2 regions of the Streptomyces sp. NPDC020681 genome follow, and region 1 is predicted to be linked to the other one. Evidence: riboswitches for the same ligand, from Rfam matches in the RefSeq annotation. Region 1 holds a riboswitch; the other holds the start of a gene.

Region 1 (7,347 bases):
CGCGGCCGGCGGGTCGTCATTGCCGAGCGAACCGAAGTTGCCGTGGCCGTCGACCAGCGGGAGGCGCATCGAGAACGGCTGTGCCATGCGCACCAGCGCGTCATAGATCGACGCGTCGCCGTGCGGGTGCAGCTTGCCCATCACCTCGCCGACGACGCGGGCGCACTTCACATAGCCGCGGTCGGGGCGCACCCCCATCTCGTTCATCTGGTACACGATGCGGCGGTGCACGGGCTTCATGCCGTCGCGGGCGTCCGGCAGGGCTCGCGAGTAGATCACGGAGTACGCGTACTCGAGGAAGGAGCCCTGCATCTCGTCGACGACGTCGATGTCGAGGATCCGCTCCTCGAAGTCGTCGGGCGGCGGGGTCTTCGTGCTGCGGCGGGCCATCGCGGCTGCTGCTCCTTCACGTACCGGATCTGGATCTGACGCCGACCATTGTGGACCGTCCCACTGACAACGTGGACCACGACCCGGGAACAACGCCGATCACGGCCCTGGAACTTCGCCAGGTGTCAGCACGCTTGCATACAGTGGCAGCACTCTCTGTATCGCGATCGAAGGGACGTACATGCCCATGGGTCACACGGCCACAGCGCAGGCCGGTTCCGGCGGCCTGACAGCGACAGAGCACCGGCTGGCCAACGGCCTGCGCGTGGTGCTCTCGGAGGACCACCTGACCCCGGTCGCCGCGGTCTGCCTCTGGTACGACGTCGGCTCGCGCCACGAGGTCAAGGGCCGTACGGGGCTCGCCCACCTCTTCGAGCACTTGATGTTCCAGGGCTCGGCCCAGGTGAAGGGGAACGGCCACTTCGAGCTGGTGCAGGGCGCCGGCGGTTCGCTGAACGGCACCACCAGCTTCGAGCGCACCAACTACTTCGAGACGATGCCCACCCACCAGCTGGAGCTCGCGCTCTGGCTGGAGGCCGACCGCATGGGCTCGCTGCTCGCCGCCCTCGACGACGAGTCGATGGAGAACCAGCGCGACGTCGTCAAGAACGAGCGCCGCCAGCGATACGACAACGTCCCGTACGGCACGGCGTTCGAGCGGCTGACCGCGCTCGCCTACCCCGAGGGCCACCCGTACCACCACACGCCGATCGGCTCGATGGCGGACCTGGACGCGGCCACTCTCGAGGACGCCCGCGCCTTCTTCCGTACCTACTACGCGCCGAACAACGCTGTACTCTCCGTGGTCGGCGACATCGACCCGGAGCAGACGCTCGCCTGGATCGAGACGTACTTCGGCTCCATCCCGTCCCACGACGGCAAGCAGCCGCCGCGCGACGGCTCGCTGCCGGTCACCATCGGCGAGCAGCTGCGCGAGGTCATCGAGGAGGAGGTCCCGGCCCGCGCGCTGATGGCCGCCTACCGCCTGCCGCACGACGGCACCCGCGAGTGCGACGCGGCCGACCTCGCCCTCACCGTCCTCGGCGGCGGAGAGTCCTCCCGGCTGCACAACCGTCTGGTGCGCCGCGACCAGACCGCCGTCGCCGCCGGATTCGGTCTGCTGCGCCTCGCCGGCGCTCCCTCGCTCGGCTGGCTCGACGTCAAGACGTCCGGCGGCGTCGAGGTCCCGCAGATCGAGGCCGCGGTCGACGAGGAGCTGGCGCGGTTCGCCGCCGAAGGTCCGACGCCCGAGGAGATGGAGCGCGCGCAGGCGCAGTTGGAGCGCGAGTGGCTGGACCGGCTCGGCACGGTCGCGGGCCGCGCGGACGAACTGTGCAGGTACGCCGTGCTGTTCGGCGACCCGCAGCTGGCGCTGACCGCAGTCCAGTGTGTCCTCGACGTCACCGCCGAGGAGGTGCAGGCCGTCGCCGAGGCGCGGCTGCGCCCGGACAACAGGGCGGTGCTGGTCTACGAACCGGTGGCGGGCTCCGAGAACGGCGACGTCAGCGACGAAGACGTCAGCAACGAAGAGGAAGAGGCGGACCAGTGAGCGACGCTGCCGTGACCATGGACTTCCACCCGCAGCCGACGGCCGGACCCGCCCGGCCCTGGGCCTTTCCCGCCCCCGACCGCGGCACGCTGGACAACGGCCTGACGGTGCTGCGCTGCCACCGCCCCGGCCAGCAGGTCGTGGCCGTCGAGCTCTCGCTCGACGCACCGCTCGACGCCGAGCCGGACGGCCTCGACGGCGTCGCCACGATCATGGCCCGCGCCCTGTCGGAGGGCACCGACAAGCACTCGGCCGAGGAGTTCGCCGCCGAGCTGGAGCGCTGCGGCGCCACGCTCGACGCGCACGCCGACCACCCCGGCGTCCGGGTCTCGTTGGAGGTCCCGGTCTCCCGGCTGCCGAAGGCGCTCGGTCTGCTCGCCGACGCGCTGCGGGCACCCGCCTTCGCCGACAGCGAGATCGATCGGCTGGTCAAGAACCGGCTGGACGAGATCCCGCACGAGGCGGCCAATCCGGCCCGGCGTGCCGCCAAGGAGCTTTCCAAGGAGCTCTTCCCGTCCGCGCTGCGGATGTCGCGCCCGCGCCAGGGCACCGAAGAGACCGTGGCGCGGATCGACTCCGCGTCCGTACGGGCCTTCTACGAGGCGCATGTCCGGCCCGCCACCGCCACCGCGGTGATCGTCGGCGACCTCACCGGAGTCGATCTCGACGCCGTGCTCGCGGACAGCCTGGGCGCCTGGACGGGCGACAAGGCATCGCCGCGGCCCGTACCGCAGATCTCCGCCGACGACACCGGCCGCGTGGTCATCGTGGACCGCCCGGGTGCCGTGCAGACGCAGCTGCTGATCGGCCGCGTCGGCCCGGACCGCCACGACAGCGTCTGGCCGGCCCAGGTGATCGGCGCGTACTGCCTCGGCGGCACGCTCACCTCCCGGCTCGACCGCGTGCTGCGCGAGGAGAAGGGCTACACCTACGGCGTACGGGCCTTCGGCCAGGTGCTGCGCTCGGCTCCGGACGGCTCCGGCGCGTCCATGCTCGCCATCAGCGGCTCCGTGGACACGCCCAACACCGGACCGGCGCTGGACGACCTCTGGAAGGTGCTGCGCACGCTCGCGGCCGAGGGGCTGACCGACGCGGAGCGCGATGTCGCCGTGCAGAACCTGGTCGGCGTCGCGCCGCTGAAGTACGAGACGGCGGCGTCCGTCGCGAGCACGCTGTCCGACCAGGTCGAGCAGCATCTGCCGGACGACTTCCAGGCGCAGCTGTATGTGCGGCTGGCGGACACCGGCACCGTGGAGGCGACGGCCGCGGCCGTGAGCGCCTTCCCGGTGGACCGGCTGGTCACTGTGCTCGTCGGTGACGCCTCGAAGATCGAGGAGCCCGTCAGGGCGCTCGGCATCGGCGAAGTGACCGTCGTCACGGGCTGATCGGGCACCTCGCGCCGTTCGATGCAAGGCCGATCGAGGCGAACAACTTCACAACGAAGAACGGAACCCCGGCGTCCACCCGACGCCGGGGTTCCGTCATTTGCCCCTTTTGTAGCGGTGGTGCCTGTCTGTCCTGTGGCATGCGTGACAAACGGGGCTGACTTTTTGGTGATGGGAAGTTGATCCGTTTAGCGTCGGTCGGGCTGTCCGCCAGTAGCCCGCCGCATCCGCGGCACGGGCAGCCATCGCCGAGTCCCCGTCAGGCGCGAGCCTGGGGAGCCGGGGACCCACATGAAGTCCCTGGGGTGAATCGGACGCCTTCGCACTCGTGTGAAGGGGCCCGTAGGAGACCTTCCTGCTCCGAACCCGTCAGCTAACCCGGTAGGCGAGAAGGAAGGAAAGGACCAGCCACTTCATGGCGTTCACCCGTGCCACCGGGAAACACCGTGCCCCCAGCCGGATGTCGCGCAAGAGCGCGAACATCGCCGGCGTTGCGGCTCTCACCACCACCGGCGTCATCGGAGCCATCGCTTCTCCGGCCTTCGCCGCCGAGACCGCTGCCGCGCCCGCCGCGGCCACCGTCACCGACTCCGGTCCCACCCAGGTCGTCGGCTCCGCGTCGCTCGCCGCCCAGATCGCCGAGCAGGCCGAGGCCCAGGAGCGCGAGGCCGCCGAGGCCCGCGCCAGGGCGAAGGCCGCCGCCGAGGCGAAGCGCAAGGCCGAGGCCCGTGCCAAGGAGATCCGCGAGGCCAAGGAGCACGCCGCCCGTGAGGCCGAGCGCAAGCGCCTCAACGCCTTCCGGCTCCCCGTCGCCGGTTCGCACGTCACCACCGGCTACAAGGCCGGCGGTTCGCTCTGGTCCTCCGGCAGCCACTCCGGCGTCGACTTCCGTGCCGCGTCCGGCAGTTCGGTTGTGGCCGTCGGCGCGGGCACCGTGGTCGAGGCAGGCTGGGGCGGCGCGTACGGCAACAACATCGTGCTCCGGATGAAGGACGGCTCGTACACGCAGTACGGCCACCTGTCCTCCATCAGCGTCTCCGTCGGGCAGAGCGTCGCCGCGGGCCAGCGGATCGGTCTCTCGGGCTCGACCGGCAACTCCACCGGGCCGCACCTCCACTTCGAGGTCCGCACCACCCCCGAGTACGGCTCGGACATCAACCCGGTCGCGTACCTGCGCGCGCACGGCGTGAACGTCTGACCCCCTTGCGACGCGTCTGTTCCCGCGCACACACCGAAGGCCCCGGCCCCTCGCCGGGGCCTTCGGCGTTTGGGGCCTCCTGGCCAAAAGATATCCATGGATTCCGGCCTGCCATCGGAAAATGCGGCTCACTGCAATAGAGTCACTGAACAGACGTCAATCGGCTGCGTTTCGCGCGGATTAAAGCGGAGGTTCGGTCATGCGCATTCCCGCGCACTCGGTATGTACGGCGATCCGCGACGACATCGTCTCCGGTGTATTCGAGCGCGGCAGCCGGCTCACCGAGGAGCAGCTGGCCCGCCGCTACGGCGTCTCCCGCGTCCCGGTCCGCGAGGCCCTGCGCACCCTGGAGTCCGAGGGCTTCGTCACCACGCGCCGGCATGCCGGCGCGTGCGTCGCCGAGCCCACCGAGCAGGAGGCCGCCGACCTGCTGGACATCCGGATGCTGCTGGAACCGCTGGGCGCGGCGCGGGCCGCGCAGCGGCGCACCGAGGCGCATCTCAAGGTGCTGCGTGGCCTGGTCAGGCTGGGGCAGGAGCGGGCCAGACGCGGCCAGGGCGAGGACCTGCGCTCACTGGGCGGCTGGTTCCACGAGACGCTCGCCCAGGCGTCCGGCAGTCCGGGTCTGATCGCCCTGCTCACCCAGCTGCGGCACAAGATCGCCTGGATGTACTCCGTGGAGCAGCCGGCCAAGCCGGTGGAGTCCTGGGCCGAGCACGGCGCGATCGTGGACGCCGTGGCGCGCGGCGACGTGGAACGGGCGCGGGCGCTGGCCACGTTGCACACCGAGCGTGCGACGGCCGCGCACCGGCTGCGGATCCCCGAGCGGGTGAGGACTTCGCAACATGCCGTAAACACCTCCAGCGTCCGCAATTAACCATCGCGCCGTATACAAAGGGAAGCAATTCGCGGCCCGAGTGGCCTTCCTTTCGTGTGCCCGAATTCTCAGTGCGTTCTGCCGGGGGAAAGCAGGAGCCGCGGTCACCCGAATTCGGGCGGCCGCGGCTCCTGCTTTTCGATGACCAGATTCAGACGGTTTCCGGAAGCTCCTCGAGCCCCTCGGCGACCAGCTTGGCGAGACGGTCCAGGGCGGCGTCGGAGCCGTCCGCGTCGGAAGCCAGCACGATCTCCTCGCCGCCCTGCGCGCCCAGGCCGAGCACGGCGAGCATGGAGGCGGCGTTGACCGGGTTGCCGTCAGCCTTGGCGATCGTCACCGGAACGCCGGAGGCGGTGGCGGCACGGACGAAGATGGAAGCGGGGCGGGCGTGAAGGCCCTCGGCCCAGCCGACGTTGACGCGGCGCTCAGCCATGGTGTTGCCCTTCAAGTCTCAAGAGGTTGTCTAGACCAGTCTCTCATGCGCTGCGGCGTGCTCCCAGCGACCCCGCACACTGCCCGGGACACTGCCCGAGCGGGTGCGGGGTCACCTCAGACTGCCGCGCGCCAACGGCCCACGCGACCGGTGGGTGAGCCGTACGCTTTCAGGCATGCAGACCCAGCCGGACCACGCCTACCCCGATCACTGGGAAGCAGACGTGGTGCTGCGCGACGGCGGCACCGCGCGCATCAGGCCCATCACCGCCGATGACGCCGAGCGTCTGGTCAGCTTCTACGAACAGGTCTCGGACGAGTCGAAGTACTACCGCTTCTTCGCGCCCTACCCGAGGCTCTCCGCCAAGGACGTCCACCGGTTCACCCATCACGACTATGTGGACCGGGTGGGTCTCGCGGTCACGGTGGGCGGGGACTTCATCGCGACCGTCCGCTACGACCGGATCAACGCGGACGGCCGGCCCGCGAGCGCCCCGGCGGACGAGGCCGAGGTGGCGTTCCTCGTGCAGGACGCGCACCAGGGGCGCGGTGTCGCCTCCGCCCTTCTTGAGCACATCGCCGCGGTGGCCCGTGAGCGGGGAATCACCCGCTTCGCCGCCGAGGTCCTGCCCGCGAACAACAAGATGATCAAGGTGTTCCGGGACGCCGGCTACACGCAGAAGCGCAGCTTCGAGGACGGCTCCGTCCATCTGACCCTCGACCTGGAACCGACCGCCGAGTCCCTCGCGGTGCAGCGCGGCCGCGAGCAGCGCGCCGAGGCGCGCTCCGTCCAGCGCCTCCTCGCCCCCGGATCGGTCGCCGTGATCGGCACCGGCCGCGCGCCCGGAGGGGTGGGCCGGACCGTGCTGCGCAACCTCCTCGAAGGGGGTTACACGGGCCGTACGTACGCCGTGAACCGCGCCTTCGCCGAGGACCGGCGCGAGGTGGACGGCGTTCCCGCCTTCCGTTCCGTCGGCGAGATCGGCGAGCCGGTCGATCTCGCCGTGGTCGCCGTCCCGGCCGAGCGCGTGCCGGACGTGGTGGCCGACTGCGGCGAGCACGGCGTCCAGGGCCTCGTCGTCCTCGCGGCCGGATACGCCGAGAGCGGCCCGGAAGGCCGGCAGCGCCAGCGCGAACTGGTCCGGCAGGCACGCTCGTACGGCATGCGCATCATCGGCCCCAACGCATTCGGCGTGATCAACACCTCGCCCGGCGTCCGGCTCAACGCGTCGCTCGCCCCGCACCCTCCGGCGAGGGGCCGGATCGGTCTCTTCACCCAGTCCGGCGCGATCGGCATCGCACTGCTGTCCGGGCTGCACCGGCGCGGCGCCGGTCTCTCCTCCTTCATCTCCGCGGGCAACCGCGCGGACGTCTCCGGCAACGACTTTCTGCAGTACTGGTACGAGGACCCGGACACCGACGTCGTCCTGCTCTACCTCGAATCGATCGGCAACCCGCGCAAGTTCACCCGCCTCGCGCGGCGTACGGCGGCGGTGAAGCCGGTCGTCGTCGTCAA
Region 2 (7,347 bases), on a different contig from region 1:
CGCGTCCCACACCGGCGCGCTGGTGAGCGCCCGGGCGACGGTGGAAGCGGTCTGCCGCGACGCGGGCGCGCTACTGCTGACGACGGCCGGCGAACTGGCGGACACGGCGGTGTTGCTGGCGGGGTGCGCCACACCCGCGCCTGTGGGAGGGGCGTCAGCGGCGGGCTCCGGCGACCCGCCGACGCGCAGGACCGCGCCGCGGGCAGCACCGGTGCCCAGGACATACGCGACGCACGCCGCGCCGCAAGCGGCAGCACTGCCGACACCGACGACACCCCGGCACGCGCCACCGTCGTCGTCGGCGGCGGCGGCGGCGGCGGCGGCGGCGAAGACCACCGCACGGCGAGCTGGTGCCCGGCCGATCTGTCCGAGCCCGCCACCACCGGAGGCGCCGGAAGCACCGGAAGCACCGGCCGGGACACGCCCACATCCCCAGCCGCGCCGGTGAGGTCAGGCCAACTCGCGCCACACTCCGGCCCGGACGCCGCGCAGCGCGTCGCCGCCGGCGCAGGCAGCGGCGACCGGCGCACGTCCGCGCACCTCCGCCCCACCACCTTCCGGGTCGCCGTCGTCGGTGACAGCGGCGGACAAGGTGCCCTCGCCGCCGATGTGTTCGTGGCCCGTGGGCTGGACGTGCCCTCCCTCTCCGCGCGGACCGTCGGGCGCCTCGCGCCGCATCTGCCACCCGGCGCCGCCTGCGCCAATCCCGTCGATCTCGCGGGCGCCGGCGAAGCGGACCTCTTCAGCTACGCGCGGATCGCCGAGGTCCTTCTCCTCGGCGGGGACGCCGACGCCGTCGTCCTCACCGGGTACTTCGGCGAGTACGCCGGCGCCAACCCCGCCCAAGCCGACCTCGAATGCGCCGTGGCCCGGCAACTCGCCGCCGCCGCACACGCGTCGGGGCGAACGCTCGTCGTGCACACCATGGCCCGCGACACCCCCGCTCTCGCCGTTCTGCGCGCGGAGCGCATAGCCGTCTACGAGCGCATCGAGCAGGCCGCGACGGCCATCACAGGTCTCTCGGCGCTCGGCCGACCGAGCGTCCCGCCACCCCACCTGCCACCCACCGCGCCGTACTCCGTGCCCGACGGCGAGTACGCCACCATGCGCGAGCTGCTCGCCTCGTACGGACTCACCTTCCCCATCGCCGAGTTCGTCGACTGCGCCGACTCCGCCGCCGAAGCGGCCCACCGCACCGGCTACCCGCTCGTCCTCAAGGCGATGCGGCTGGCCCACAAGACCGAGGCCGGCGGCGTGGCGCTGCACCTCGCCGACGAGCGGGCGCTGCGCGCCGCGTTCGCGCGGATGAGTGTCGCCACCGGGGCCGGGCGGTACGCCGTGGAGGCGATGGCGACCCCGCCGTACGCGGTCGAACTCATCGTCGGCGTACGGCGCGACCCCGCCTTCGGCCCCGTCGCGATGGTAGGCATCGGCGGTGTCACCGCCGAGCTGCTCGCCGACACAGCCCTCGCCCTCGCCCCGCTCACCCCCGGCCGCGCCCGTGAACTGCTGCTCTCGCTACGGCAAACACCGCTGCTCACGGGCTGGCGCGGCGCACCGCCCGTATGCCTGGACGCCGTGGCCGCCGCGCTCTGCGCAGTCGCGCAGGCAGCCGCCGAGCATCCCGAGCTTTCCGAGTTGGAGGTGAATCCGCTGCTCGTGCACCCCGGCGGCGCCATCGCGCTCGATGCCCACGGAGTGCTGGCGAGTCGGCCGCCAAGATCGGCTGTGTAGGGTGAGTCCGTGGCTAGAGTCCGGTTGAGCGTGGCGGAGCGGCGCGAAGAGCTGCTCACCGCCGCAGTCGAGCAGATCGAGGAGCACGGCGTGGCGGCCGTGCGGATCGCCGACGTCGCCACGGCTCTCGGCGTGAGCAACGCCCTGGTGCTGTACCACTTCTCGACCAAGGAGAAGCTCGTCGCCGCGGCCTTCACGCACGCCGCGGACGGCGATCTCGCCCATCTGCGCAAGCTGCTCGGCCGCCGCACATCCGCGCTCCGCCGGCTGCGGGCCGCCGTCCGCTGGTACGCGCCGACGGGCACGGCCAAGGGCTGGCGGCTGTGGATCGAGGGCTGGGCGGCCGCGCTGCGCGAACCGGTGCTCCGTGAGGTCGCGCGCGATCTCGACCAGCAGTGGAAGGCCGCGCTGACGGAGGTCATCGCGGAGGGCGCGGCCGACGGCGAGTTCCCGTGCGAGGATCCGGCGGCGGCGGCCTGGCGGCTGACCGCGTTCCTGGACGGCCTCGCCGTGCAGATGACCTCGTACGCCGGCTCGCTCTCGCGCGCCGCGATGCTCCAGTGGACGGACGAGGCGCTCGCTCGCGAACTCGGCCTGGACCGCGAGGCGTTGACCGCAGCCTCACGCTGACCCTCGTGCGCCGGGGCCCCTGCACCCGGCCATGCGTGACCCCCCATACTGGCACCTGTGTCGCACCTGTCGCAGCAGCAGACGGACCCCACGCCCCTTCGGCCCCTCGATTCTCCTGATTCCCCTCTCGATGTGCTGGTCGTCGGCGGCAGCGGCGTGGACACGGTCGTCCGTGTCGACTCGCTGCCCGTCCCGCTCGCCGACTCCTTCGGCGTCGGCCCGATCCACGAATGGCCCGGCCACACGGGCGGCAATGTGGCGCTGGGCTGCCGGGCCCTCGGCCTTGATGTCACACTCCTCGACTACATCGGCGACGACTGGCCCGGCCGCCAGGTCCAGGAGCGACTGGCCGCGGGCGGCGTCGAGTTCGAGCCGCTGATCTCTCCGGCCGGCACCCGCCGCGCGGTCAATCTGGTCGACCCCGCGGGCCGCCGGATGTCGTTCTACGACGGCCGCGACCCCGCCGAGCTGCGGATGCCGCGCGAGTTCTACCTCCCCCAACTGCGGCGGGCCCGCCATGTCCATCTCTCGATCGTGAACTTCGCGCGGTTCCTCTTCGACGACATCGAGGATCTCGGCATCCCGGTCTCCACCGATCTGCACGACTGGGACGGACTGGCCGACCACCACCGGGAGTTCGCGCTCCGCGCGGACCTGGTCTTCCTCAGCGCTGCGGGCGCGCGCGACCGCATAGCGTCGGTGATGCGGGAGATCCTGCGCGACGGACGGGCCCAGGCGGTGGTCGCGACGGCGGGCGCGGGCGGCTCGTATCTCCTCACCCGGGACGGCAGCACAACGCCGCGCCCGATCCCCGCAACGCTGCCGCCCGCACCGGTGGTGGACTCGACCGGCGCGGGCGACGCGTATGTCTGCGGATTTCTGTACGGCCGACTGTCCGGCCGCGACCTGGAGGACAGCGCCAGGCTCGGTGCGCTGGCGGGCGCGTACGCCTGCACGGGCGCGGGCAGCACGGCGCTGATCGGTCCGGAGGAACTACAGACAGCCAGGCCCTGACACCGCCGTCACAGCGGCAGCAGATTGGGACGCTTGGCCTCGACATGGTCGCCGGAGCTCTCGCCCCGCAGCCGCCGGCCGATCCACGGCACCAGGTGCTCGCGTGCCCAGTGGATGTCGTCACGGCGCACCTCGAGCGGTCCGCGCGGCGGCTGCGGCGGCCATGGCTGGTCCGGGTCGGCGGGCACGCCGAGTCCCAGCACCTGCGCGGCGCGCAGCGCGACGCGGGTGTGTCCTTCGGGCGACAGATGGAGTCGGTCGGGGTCCCAGGCCCGCCTGTCCTGGACGGACTTGAGCGACCACAGGTCGAGTACGGGGCAGTCGTAGCGGTCGGCGATGGCCCGTACGTGCGCGGTGTAGGTGGCGACCTTGCCGCGCAGATGGCGCAGCACGGGAACGCCGCGGGTGTCGAATCCGGTGGTCACCATGACGGTGCCGACCGCGCCGGTCAGGTCGGCGACCGCGCGCTCGAAGCGCTCGGCCACGTCGTCGGGGTCGGTTCCGGGGCGGATGATGTCGTTGCCGCCTGCGCAGAACGTCACCAGGTCGGGGGCGAGTTCCTTCGCCCTCGGCACCTGTTCCGAGACGATCTGGTCGAGGAGACGGCCGCGTACGGCGAGATTGGCGTACCTGAAGGAGTGTTCCGGCGTGCGGTCGTCGAGGAGGACCGCGAAGCGGTCGGCCCAGCCGACGTACGTCCCGTCCGGGCCCGGGTCGCCGACGCCCTCGGTGAAACTGTCACCGATCGCCGCGTACGACCCGAATGAGCCACTGTTCTCTGTTCTCGAATCGTCTGCCACAAGTCCTCATCTTTCCCTTACGGATGTGACCTACGCGACCGTAAGGAGGGGTTGACGAGGGGTGACGTTTGCCACCGGTCAAATCTCGTCCAAGGCGGAATAACGCCGAATCCCCTCGCGGCACCGCCGTGGCGCGAGGGGATTCGGGGCTTTCGTCCGGGGTCAGGTCCGGAGTCAGGCGCGGTTCAGGACCCGTTCAGGTCCCGTGCCGGTCCGGCGTCAGAGAGACACGCCGTGCTGGCGCAGGTAGGCCACCGGGTCGATGTCCGAGCCGTAGCCCGGGCTGGTCCGGATCTCGAAGTGCAGGTGCGGGCCCGTGGAGTTGCCGGTGGAGCCGGAGAGGCCGATCTGCTGCCCGCCGCTCACGCTCTGCCCGGAGGAGACCGAGAGGGAGGAGAGGTGGGCGTACTGCGAGTAGGTGCCGTCGCTGTGCTGGATGACCACCTCGTTGCCGTACGCGCCGGCCCAGCCGGCGGAGACGACGGTGCCCGGACCCACGGACTTGATCGTGGTGCCGGAGGCGGCCACGAAGTCGATGCCGGTGTGGTAGCCGCTGGACCACATGGCACCGGCCGTGCGGTAGGCGGTGCTGATGTTGACCGAGTCGAGCGGGGCGGTGAAGCCGTCACTGCTGGCCTGCGGGGCGCTGTTGGCGGTCTTCTCGGCCGCGGGCTTCTCGGCCTTGGGCTGCGCGGCCTTCTCGGAGCCGGAGTCCTTGGACGTGTCGGCCGAGGACTTCTCGCGGCTCTCCTTGCGCGGCTCGGGCTTGGCGTCGGGCTTGGCCTGAGGCTTGGCCTTCGCCTTGGCTCCGAGGGTGAGCTTGAGGCCCGGGTGGATCAGCGAGGGGTCCTCGCCGACGCTCTCCCGGTTGTCCTGGTACAGCTTCTTCCAGCCGCCGCGGACATCGTGCTCGGCGGCGATCTTGGAGAGATAGTCGCCGGCGACGACGCGGTACGTGGTGGGAGCCGCGGCCGGCTTCTTGGCCGCCGGGGCTGCGACCTTGTACGGGGCCGTGGCGGCCACTGCCTTCTCCGGGGCGGCGGCGGGTGCGGCCTTGTCGGCCGCGTGGGCGCCGGCGGCGCTCATGAGCGGGATGGCGATCGCGGCGCTGCCGGTGCCGGCGGCGACGACGGTGCGCGTGAGCGGACTGGTCTTGGGACGGCGATGCTTACCCTTTGCGGGCATGGCGCTTTCCTCTCCGGCGCCTACGAGGTGAGCTGTCGGGTTCGGGCTGGAGATGCCCGGCCGCGCAACTGCGCGACTTGACCCCGAGCCGTCCGGAATTCCGGAATCGGCGTACTACCTGGGTCCCCCGCTCCTGCCACGCGTGGGTGGGTTCGAATTCCGGGCGGCGGCAGGATTAGGCGGTCCGTCCGGATTGCCGTGACGTTAAGCGAGCCGCGCCGAGCGGAACAAGTCACTCCTTTTGCCGATCAACGGCCAGTCGGGAAACCACCGGAGAATTCCGGTCACACTCCGTGAATCAATGATCTTGAGTGTCCGTCTGGCGTGCGGAATTCCGCTTTGTGCGACCGCCACACACCGTCACGAATATGATCCTGCTCACGCGCCATACCCCATCTCCCTTGTAGACGGGGCACGTTATACCGAATCATCCAATTCGGACAGAAGGGCCAGAAGAGTCAATTAGCGGCGATCGCTCTCACTTGCTTCCCAATTCCGGCCAATGACGCAGGAATTTCACCGAGACCGCCAGCTATAGAACCCTTTAGTCCGATATGCGCCGCAGCCGGATGACCGTCGCGTCCAGGTCGCCCTTGAGTCCGGTGTGCAGCCCGTGGTGCAGCAGGACAGAGCCGCGGTGTACGGCTCCGGTGTCCAGGCACTCGTACGCGGCCGCCGGGTCGATGCCGCGCAGCCTCAGCCGCGGCGGCCGCTCGCCGTAGTGCTGCGCCTGCAGCAGCGCGAGCACAACGGTCTCGGCACCGCGCACGTACTGCACGGCGCTGAGTCCGCCGTCCGGCGCGCGCAGCCGGTGCAGCTCGCCGTGCTGCACCAGCGGCCTGATCTTCTTGTAGAGCTCCACCCAGTCGCGCGCCTCCGCCAGCTCCTCATCCGTCCACTCGGTGAGGTCGCCGCCGACGCCGAGCACTCCGGCCATCGCGCTGACAAAGCGGAAGCCGAGCGTGCTGACGCGACTGTTCAGCTGGACATTGGGGCTGTCGGTGACCCATGCGGCCATGACCCGCGCCGGATGGATCTGGGTGAAGCCGTGCTGGATGGCGAGCCGGTCCAGCGGATCGGTGTTGTCCGAGGTCCACACCTGATCGGTCCGGGAGAGGATTCCCAGGTCGATCCGGCCGCCACCGCCGGAGCAGGACTCGAAGGCCACCTGCGGGTGCGCGGCCCGCAGCCGGTCGAGCAGCGCGTACAGCGCGTCCACATGCTCGACCCACAGCTTCTGCGGATACTCCTGGCCTGGCCAGCCCGCGTCCGTGAAGCAGCGGTTGAAGTCCCATTTCACATAGTCGATCGGCGCGCTGCTCAGCAGCCCGTCGAGCTGCTCCCACAGGTAGTCCTGGACGTCCTGGCGGGCGAGGTTGAGCACGAGCTGGTTGCGGAACTCGGTCCTGGCACGGCCGGGGTGGTGCTGCACCCAGTCGGGATGTGCGCGGTAGAGATCGCTGTCGGCGTTGACCATCTCCGGCTCGACCCAGATGCCGAACTGCATGCCGAGTGCGTGCACGTCGTCGGCGAGCGGCTTGAGACCGTTCGGAAAGCGTTCCGGGTTCGGCGTCCAGTCGCCGAGCCCGGCGCGGTCGCTGACGCGCCGGCCGAACCAGGCGTCGTCCACGACGAACAACTCCACACCCATGGCCGCGGCGCGCTGCGCGAGCGCGCGCTGCTGCTCCTCCGAGATGTCGAAGCCGGTGGCCTCCCAGGAGTTGTAGAGCACGGGCCGGTCGGCCGTCGCGTCCGGGACGACATGCGCCAGCTGCCAGGCGTGCCAGGCCCGGCTGGCTCCGCCGAATCCGTCGCGGCTCCACAGCCCGGCGAAGACCGGAGAGGTGTAGGACTGGCCGGGCGCGAGCCGCAGCAGGCCCGAGTCGTCGTATCCGGCGCCGCCGGTGATCTGCACCAGGCCGTCGGGCAGCTGCTGGACGGAGATCCGCCAGGACCCGGACCAGCCGAGCGCGCAGCCGTAGAC

The links. Region 1 has a riboswitch for cyclic di-AMP ahead of ACH4YL_RS19630 (M23 family metallopeptidase). Riboswitches for the same ligand answer to the same signal wherever they lie in the genome.
Region 2: another riboswitch for cyclic di-AMP. It lies ahead of ACH4YL_RS11855 (peptidoglycan DD-metalloendopeptidase family protein); the one in region 1 lies ahead of ACH4YL_RS19630 (M23 family metallopeptidase).

Annotation. Positions count from the first base shown of each region.
Region 1 covers NZ_JBIRTX010000007.1:295,390-302,736, reverse strand. Annotated here, with positions in the region: gene ACH4YL_RS19645 (DNA topoisomerase (ATP-hydrolyzing) subunit A) at 1-390, opposite strand, end outside; gene ACH4YL_RS19640 (M16 family metallopeptidase) at 572-1,939, shown strand; gene ACH4YL_RS19635 (M16 family metallopeptidase) at 1,936-3,324, shown strand; cyclic di-AMP (ydaO/yuaA leader) riboswitch at 3,561-3,727, shown strand; gene ACH4YL_RS19630 (M23 family metallopeptidase) at 3,740-4,522, shown strand; gene ACH4YL_RS19625 (GntR family transcriptional regulator) at 4,722-5,399, shown strand; gene ACH4YL_RS19620 (HPr family phosphocarrier protein) at 5,551-5,832, opposite strand; gene ACH4YL_RS19615 (GNAT family N-acetyltransferase) at 6,008-7,347, shown strand, end outside.
Region 2 covers NZ_JBIRTX010000004.1:375,527-382,873, reverse strand. Annotated here, with positions in the region: gene ACH4YL_RS11880 (CoA-binding protein) at 1-448, shown strand, start outside; gene ACH4YL_RS11875 (acetate--CoA ligase family protein) at 445-1,734, shown strand; gene ACH4YL_RS11870 (TetR/AcrR family transcriptional regulator) at 1,744-2,364, shown strand; gene ACH4YL_RS11865 (carbohydrate kinase family protein) at 2,500-3,378, shown strand; gene ACH4YL_RS11860 (SGNH/GDSL hydrolase family protein) at 3,387-4,178, opposite strand; gene ACH4YL_RS11855 (peptidoglycan DD-metalloendopeptidase family protein) at 4,398-5,363, opposite strand; cyclic di-AMP (ydaO/yuaA leader) riboswitch at 5,366-5,522, opposite strand; gene ACH4YL_RS11850 (alpha-galactosidase) at 5,908-7,347, opposite strand, start outside.